DNA from 2 places in the Acetobacteroides hydrogenigenes genome. Region 2 is predicted to be linked to the other one. Evidence: riboswitches for the same ligand, from Rfam matches in the RefSeq annotation. Region 2 holds a riboswitch; the other holds the start of a gene.
The links. Region 2 has a riboswitch for cobalamin ahead of CLV25_RS14305 (sirohydrochlorin cobaltochelatase). Riboswitches for the same ligand answer to the same signal wherever they lie in the genome.

Region 1 (4,299 bases), on a different contig from region 2:
ATGATCTTTAAGGGTGAAGAGGCCGATGCCTATGGGCACAAGAAACTCGGTGGAATTGGTGATATCGTTTCGGAACAGATGCGAAATATATCGGCAAAATACAATAATGGTAGAAAGATTGATGTTATCAACCAGCGATTGGGCTATATGGTTCGGTCTGGGGCGCCTGATGCGCTTGATAGCATTGTGCCTATGGCTTTTGGAAACCTTGCGCTCGATCTTATTCTTAAAGGAACTTTTGGTAGGTTGGTGAGCTTACGCAATGGGAGGTACGACAATGTACCTATCGAAGTTGTAACTAGCTACAAAAAGAAGGTTGATATCGAAAAGTTCTACGATAAGGAACGGTATCGACCACGGTACGAGAATTTCAACGATAAGCCACAGCTTATTATGACAAGCGACTACTAGGCCGTTAAAGAGAGGAGAGATTTTTCATCTCTCCTTTTTTATTTTAGAAATTGTAATGAGAATTCAACCTAGTTCTGGAATTTCTAAATTTTAAGTGTTAAATCGCGGAAGTGAATTTGGGCCATGTGGTTTAATCTGCGACGATAAGAACATTACTTTTTGTTATATTGTAGCTTGATTTTGGTTTATTGTTGCAAATTGTAATGTAGAATAGATTTCGTAGTGATAAATTTGTTAAATCTGTTTTTGCTAAACGAAAAACTATTACTTTTGGTGGCATCAGAAAACGCAATCATATGGAAAATTTAGATTGGGGTAAGTTGCCTTTCGGTTACATCAAAACCGACTACAACATCCGTTGTACATTTAAAGATGGGAAATGGGGAGAATTAGAGGTGTCTGATTCGGAATATCTCCCAATTCATATTGCCGCAACAGGACTTCATTATGGACAAGAGGCATTTGAAGGCTTAAAGGCTTATAGAGGCAAAGATGGCAAGATCCGTCTTTTCCGTTGGATCGAGAATGCGAAGCGTTTACATCGGTCGGCTGAAGGCATTCTGATGGCTCCAGTTCCTGAAAAGCTTTTTGAAGAGGCAATCCTTAAGGTTGTGAAGCTTAACGAGCGCTTCGTACCGCCATATGGTACAGGTGCATCACTATACCTGCGCCCAGTTCTATTTGGTACAGGCGCAGAGGTGGGCGTTAAACCTGCAAGCGAGTACACCTTTATCGTATTTGCAACGCCTGTCGGTCCTTACTTCAAGGAAGGCTTTAACCCTGTTAAGATTGCTATTGTTAAGGATAGCGATCGTGCTGCACCGCTAGGTACCGGAACCTTAAAGGTTGGTGGTAACTATGCTGCTAGCCTCCGTGGTGTTGTAGAAACCCACCATAAGGGCTATAGCTCGCCAATGTACCTCGATGCAAAGGAGAAGAAGTACATCGATGAGATTGGTGCCGCTAACTTCTTTGGCATTAAGGATAACTGCTATATAACCCCCGAGAGCACAAGTATTCTTCCATCGATAACCAACATGAGCTTGCTAACGTTGGCCGAAGATCTTGGAATTAAGGCTATCCGCCGTCCTATTCCGGTAGAGGAACTAGACACCTTTGAAGAGGTTGGCGCTTGCGGAACGGCTGCCGTTATATCTCCAATTGGCGAGATTGCCGATCTGGAAACCGGTAAGGTTTACAAGTTCTGCAAAGACGGACGTCCAGGACCAGTATCGACTAAGCTGTACGAAACCCTGGTGGCGATTCAGTATGGCGATATTCCTGATCCTCACGGCTGGGTTACCATTGTTGAGTAATCAAGAAAACAAAAATAAGCATAGAAGGGCGGCAAACATGTCGCCCTTCATTTTTAGATATTTGTCGGAAAAAGGCTACCTTTGTGGCCGATTCGGCGATCTTACGAACCGCGTAAGATTAAAGGGAATCCGGTTAAAATCCGGAGCTGTACCCGCAGCTGTATGTCCTAGTAGCGGCCTTTAATGGTTTACCACTGTCAGCTGATGATGGGAAGGTTTTAAAGGGGGGACGAGCCAGAAGACCTGCCACGATCATGGGTAAACATCAACTTTCGGGAATAAAAGTTTAAAGAATGACACGTTTTAGAGCCTTACTGGCAACTGCACTGGTTTTACTGCTGTTTAGCGCTTGCTCTTCCAAAAAAAACGGCAACGGCGAATCATCGAACTCCGGTTCGTCCTACTTTTCGGAGAAAATAACCCTTAAGTACCTTCGCGGATTTAGCATTGGCTACCACGGCAGCTACGCTACGGTTGACGTTCGCGATCCGTTCGACTCGACCAAGCTGCTTAAGCGCTACATCCTGATCGATCGTACTAAACCTACCCCTACGGGATTGCCCCAAGGCATTGTGGTGAAGGTTCCTGTCGAGAAATCGGCCTGCTTTTACGGTTTAACGGTGAACGAGATGGCCCGCCTAGGAGTGAACCAGACCGTAACCGGAGTGGCCGAACCCCAATACGTAAAGGATGGCCTTGTGCAGGCGGGGCTTAAGCAGGGCAAGGTGGTGGATCTGGGCGAGGTGGCGCAGGCCAACGTGGAGCGCATCATCGAAGCGAACCCGGAGATACTGGTTGTCTCGCCAATTTCGGGGGGATCGCTAAATAAGATAGAGCAAACGGGCGTACCGCTGGTGTACGACTGCTCGTACCTGGAGAATACGCCGCTGGCGCGTGCGGAATGGATTAAGTTCATCGCGCTATTCTTTAAAAAGGAGGCGCTTGCCAACAAAATGTTCGATAGCGTTGATGCCCGATACTGCCGCGTTGCAAAAATTGCAAGGGCTTCCAAGTCGCATCGGCCTACGGTATTCACCGAAAAGAAGTTCGGACAGGTGTGGTACACCCCTGGAGGCCGCAGCTACATGGCTCGCTTCCTAGAGGATGCCGGAGCCGACTACATCTGGAAGGATGATAAGAGCACGGGTTCGCTACCGCTAAGCTTTGAGTCGGTGCTGGCAAAAGCATCGAATGCCGACTACTGGATCATAAAAACCAACACCCCATACGTGTACACCTACGCCCATCTCGAAAAGGAGTTCGGGCTGTACAGCAGCTTCAAGGCGTTTAAGGAGGGCTCCATCGTTAGCTGCGATACGGGAAGAGTGCCCTACTACGAGGACGGCTACCTTGAGCCGGATGTCATCCTTAGCGATATGGTGAGCATCTTCCATCCGGAGCTGCTGCCCGGCTATATTCCCAAATACTTTAAAATGCTGGCCCGATGAGCATCGCTGCAGCGAGACGTAAGCGGAGCCAAAGCGTGCGCATTATGGCAGGAGTAGGGGCGCTGATCCCACTTCTGATGCTGATGAATATTGCTTGGGGAACGGTGTCCATTCCTGTGGGAAAGGTGTTCGAGATACTTTCCGGGGCCGACACGTCGAACGTTGCGTGGAATAACATTATTTGGATGTCACGCATGCCCCAGTCGATTACGGCCATGCTGGCTGGCGCTGCCCTTGCGGCCTGCGGGCTGATGATGCAAACGCTCTTTCGCAATCCGCTTGCCGATCCTTCGATCCTCGGAATTAGTACGGGTGCGAATTTGGGCGTTGCCATCATGGTGCTATCGCTCAACGGGTCGATGGTGGTAGGCACCATTATGGGCTACACCGCCAACATCCTAGCGGCATTCGTTGGCGCTCTGGCCGTACTGCTGATCATCCTATCGCTATCGGGAAAAATAAAGAATACGGCCATGCTGCTTATCGTGGGTATCATGATTGGCTTCATGGCATCGTCCATCATATCGGTGCTTAACTTTTACGCCTCGAAGGAGAACATCCAAATCTTCGTGCTTTGGGGGCTGGGCGATTTCTCGAACGTAACGTGGAACGAGATGCCCTCCTTTGCCATTGCTTCGACTATTGGGATTGCGTTTGCCCTTTTGCAGATTAAGCCGCTGAACGCGCTGCTGCTGGGCGAAAATTACGCCTCGAACCTTGGGGTTAACGTAAAGCGGGCGCGATACTCCATTCTGCTGGCCGCAGGTTTGCTGATTGCGGCTGTTACGGCCTTCTGTGGGCCGATATCCTTTATCGGTTTGGCCGTTCCGCACGTGGCGCGGATGCTGCTCGGGACATCGAACCACAAGACGCTGCTGCCGGCAACCATTCTGCTGGGCTCGGTGGTTGCTCTTTTGTGCAACCTGCTAACAACCCTGCCGGGTGAGGGAGGGATTATCCCCATTAATGCCGTAACTTCGATGCTTGGTGCGCCGGTGGTGATATACGTGATCTTTAACCGTCGTAAGCTACAATACTTTTCGTGATGAGTGCAAGGAAACAACCGCAAACCGAACAGGTAACCCTTAAGGCAACAGGGTTGGGCATTGGCTACTCCGCTGGCC
Region 2 (4,299 bases):
TTTATACTTAACGCCAGCAGCACTGCTTACATCCTTATAGTAGAAACCAAAATCAGCCACCGACTTTGGACGAAAATAGTCCTTTTCGTACCAAGAGCCTTGTGCATAAACATCGAGGTTAGAGGTTATGCCGTAGGATAGGCGCTGGCTAACCGTATTGTCATAAAAGCGGTTTACCGCCTTGGCTTCCGTCAAACTTAAAGCCTTACTCTTAGCATCAATTTCAAAAGGGCTTAGCTGGTAGCCATCAATCTGCTTATGGGCAAACTGGGTATTCGACGACAGCTTACCAATATTCAAATCGAGCGTGTTGGCCTGCTGAAAATCGCCATACGCTCCAAAGCGGGTAGTATTGTCGAAGCTAACGGTACTCTTACTCTTTTTGGTAATAACGTTGATAACTGCACCAATGGCATCAGAACCATATAGGGCCGACGAGGCACCCTTAACTACCTCTACGCGCTCGATATTATCGGGCGAGATTCTGTTTAGATCGGTTTGTCCGCCTACATCGCCATACACGCGCTTGCCGTTTACCATAAGCACAACAAAATCGTTACCCAAGCCATTGACACGTAGAAACGAGCCCATGGTACCAGGCGTAAAATCAAATGAGGGGCTAATGGAGGTGGCCATCTCCTCGAACGAGCGGGGAGCCAGCTTGGCAATGGTCTTATTCGAGAAAACCTCGGTTTGTACGGGTGCTGTCTTTAGGCTGTGGTGCGTTCCTGTTCCGGTAACCACCACCTCGTCTATAGCGCCAACCGACTCCTCCATCCTAAAGGCTAGGTCCGACACATCGCCACGAACGCTTACGCGCTGAGCCAGACGCTGCATGCCCGTATAGGTTGCCACCAGCGTATAATCACCCGCCTTAGGTACCTTAATAGTAAACTCTCCGTTGACGTTGGTGGCCGCACCAACTGTTAGTCCCTTTACCATTACGTTGGCGCCAACAATTAGCTTTCCGTTAGACTTCTCAGTTACGGTTCCCTTAATGGTGTACGACTGTGCGCCTGCAGCTACTGCTAGCATCAGCGCTAACAGCGTTGCCAATATCTTATTCATTCTCTTTTTTTGGTTGGTTTGTTAACTGATGGCACCAAGTATCACGATATACGTAGCGCGAAAAAGCGCTCTAAAACACTTAGCGGTTTATTCCCAAATTTTCGTGATACCTGATATGTGCGTCATTATATCTCGGGAAGCTCTCTACTTCCCTCCTGCTATCTGCTGAAGATGCTTCACCCAAATGCTACCTATGGCATCTAGCTCGCCCATCCCCTTTAGGACAACCTCTACGGTAAATCCCTCCTTGGTAAGCAGCGACTTCCAGCTGGTAGGTTCGCTACCAGCCATGTCGTTTACCGCATGATCGCCAGCAACCAGCATAAAGGGCATTAGCCATACCTTCTTTACGCCTTTAGCTTTAAGGGAGGCCACCACATCGTCGAGCGTGGGCGTACCCTCTACCGTTCCTATGTAGGTGTTGGCATCGACCTTGGCAAAGTAGTACTGCATGGCTGGATAGTAGACGTTGGAGGTGTGCTTAGAGCCATGCCCCATAAATACAACCGCCTCCTTTCCCTTTCGCTCGGCAGGAACATTGGCTATCAGGGCCGATGCCACCTCGCTCATATCGGAATCGCTCCATAGCAGCGGAGTACCCACCGTTACCTGCCTAATCCCCTTAGGCATCTTGGTAAAGGCGTTGGCCGTTTGCACCAAATCGTCGTACTCGTCGCCTGGAATTATATGCAGCGACTGCACGTAAACGTTGCTGTAACCATCTTCGCCCAGCTTAGCTAGCGCCTCTGCTGGCGAAAGAATCTCCTCGCCACGCTTCCTTAAAATCTTTCGAATAATTTTAGATGTGTAGGCCCAGCGAATCTCGGTGTTCGGAAATGCCTTAGCCACCTTCTCGCCTACCCTGTCGATGGCTCCTTTAGAGTCGGATAAGGATGTACCAAAAGCCACCAGCAGAATTGCCCTTTTGGGTTCGGCCTCGCTACCGGCTGCCGCCAACGTGGTGGTGTGGAGCAACAGCGGAAGGCATATAAGCCAACCCATAAGCAACTTTAACCTCGTAATCATCATTGTATTAAAAATTAAAATTAATACAACATGCCCTTTGCTAAATGCAGGAAAATAAAAGTGAAGAATACGCCTAGGTTCATATTCAACAGCTACTTCTTACCCGGAAGCAATACATGTGTTTGTTGAATGAGGCAGGTCTCCTGACTTACCTAGTATTGCGGCCTTCCCACCCTCTTTCGAAGGCAGTGGCGTAGACTTGCAATACCAGCTGCAACGCAGCTATTGGCATACAGTAGCGGGTACTGTTCCGGATTCACACCGGATTCCCTTTTACTGGCTGAGAAGGATTCCCAACCAGTCACCTTATTCGGGTGTAAAATTAGGGTAAAATATTAAGCAACCAAAGAAAATTCGAGGGTTTCCGGGAAATTGTACTCTAGGATTTTCTAATATCAATTGATTTATTCCGCTTAAAAAGCGAAGTATTGGTTACTTTGCTTGACTCTTATGCTCTACCCAAACGTTTACGATTTCCTTGTAGACTTCAATTCCAACAAGTTTGGGTTCAACGGTATAGTCCGCCTTTTCGAGTACTGATTTCCATCTATCAGATTCTTCGCTAGCCATATCGTTATTAGCATAATCGCCAGCAATTGACGTAAGAGGGGCAATGATTACTTTTTTATTCGCAATAGTTTGCGATTTTAGCGATGCTACGATATCGGCAATGCCCGGTTCTCCTTCAACCGTTCCAATATAAAGTTTGTAAGTAGGGTATTTTTTATTAATGTCCTCTTGAAGCTACTTACAGTAGGCATTATAGACAATTAACTTTTATAACCATATTTTTAACGCTCTATCACTTATATCTGATACTATTAAGAGAAGGTATAAATCATACCACTACGATCAAAAATCGCGTTTTGTATTCTGTTGAAAATAAAAAATACCATCTCAAACGAAATGGTATTCTATAAGAGCCTCTCACCGGACTTGAACCGGCGACCTACGCATTACGAATGCGCCGCTCTACCGACTGAGCTAAAGAGGCTTGTTTTCACTTATGCAAAGGTAGTAATTATTCCTGTTGTTGGTCTTCCAATGTGCCATTTTCTACGGATGCACCCTTTTCCTGCATTTCTCGTTTTATTAAGGCAGTCCAATATTGCTGCACTACATAGGAATTCTTTATCTTTTGACATTTTTCCAGCCACTTCTTGGCAAGATCAATATTACCCATCATTTCACAGGCAAGCGCGATATTAAAAGTTGCCGCATACACGTCATTTTTTTCGGGAGATGTCAAGAAAGTTTGCATTAACGATATAACTTCTTTCCACTTAAAATCTTGCACTAATTGGCTAACTTTCTGAAACTTTAAATCTGGAACGGTAAGATAATATCTGTACTGCTCTTGCCAAAATGGTAGTATGGAAAAACCAATCTTTTGGGCAACTCGATATGAAACATCATTAGATATTATAGAGTCAAGTTCCGATCGTGAAACTTTTTCATATTGGTCGTAATATAAGGAATCTTTATCGAGTAGTTCTCTCTCTAACACCCCCTCTTTAGCATTGTAGACATGCCACAACGACGCATAAACTACTTTATAGGAAGTAGGAGTTTCTCTTTCAATAAGAGTTCGTAATAGAGAAAGTACTACGATATACTTAGGCTTTTCCAACTGCGAAAAACTTTTTATTTCTTCTGAGGTGAGGAGTTCTGGATCACTTTCTGAGATTGGGTGATAGTTAACCCGCACGTAACTCTGCGAGAATGTCCCTAACGATTGAAAATACGCCTTAAAATTTTCTATGGTATTAACAACCTGAAGAGAATCATCTACAAATGCTGACTTTTGCTTGTTTACCAGCCTGCTTTTTAAACGATAGTTGGCAACAAGTACAATACGCTCGTCATCCTTCAGCGATATCCGCTCGGCACTTGGTATAAGAACATCAACATTTACAGTTTTGGTTGTTACAGCACATGAGGATGCTGTAAATATCAAAAACAAATAAGCAATAATTTTTCGCATAGCGATTTTTATAGTAGAATTGGTGCCCCTAATATAGCAGAAAAAAGCCACCCCTATCCAAGGAGTGGCAAAAAAATGAACAGATAAAATTCTACTAAATATTCATACCTCCACATACGGTCAGAACCTGACCTGTAACATACGATGAAAGATCGGATGCAAAGAAAACGCACGCGTTAGCAACATCTTCAGGAGTACCTCCACGACGAAGTGGAATCTTT

Region 1: linked by a shared signal. The riboswitch ahead of CLV25_RS05385 (ABC transporter substrate-binding protein) and the one ahead of CLV25_RS14305 (sirohydrochlorin cobaltochelatase) in region 2 are both predicted to bind cobalamin.

The regions. Positions count from the first base shown of each region.
Region 1 is NZ_SLWB01000004.1:1,676-5,974, reverse strand. It holds gene CLV25_RS05395 (6-phosphofructokinase) at 1-411, shown strand, start outside; gene CLV25_RS05390 (branched-chain amino acid aminotransferase) at 708-1,727, shown strand; cobalamin riboswitch at 1,795-1,992, shown strand; gene CLV25_RS05385 (ABC transporter substrate-binding protein) at 2,021-3,175, shown strand; gene CLV25_RS05380 (iron ABC transporter permease) at 3,220-4,221, shown strand; gene CLV25_RS05375 (ABC transporter ATP-binding protein) at 4,221-4,299, shown strand, end outside.
Region 2 is NZ_SLWB01000018.1:9,157-13,455, forward strand. It holds gene CLV25_RS14300 (TonB-dependent receptor) at 1-1,068, opposite strand, end outside; gene CLV25_RS14305 (sirohydrochlorin cobaltochelatase) at 1,213-2,097, opposite strand; cobalamin riboswitch at 2,211-2,418, opposite strand; gene CLV25_RS14310 (sirohydrochlorin cobaltochelatase) at 2,527-2,826, opposite strand; tRNA gene CLV25_RS14315 (tRNA-Thr) at 3,016-3,088, opposite strand; gene CLV25_RS14320 (DUF6340 family protein) at 3,116-4,078, opposite strand; gene fabG (3-oxoacyl-[acyl-carrier-protein] reductase) at 4,173-4,299, opposite strand, start outside.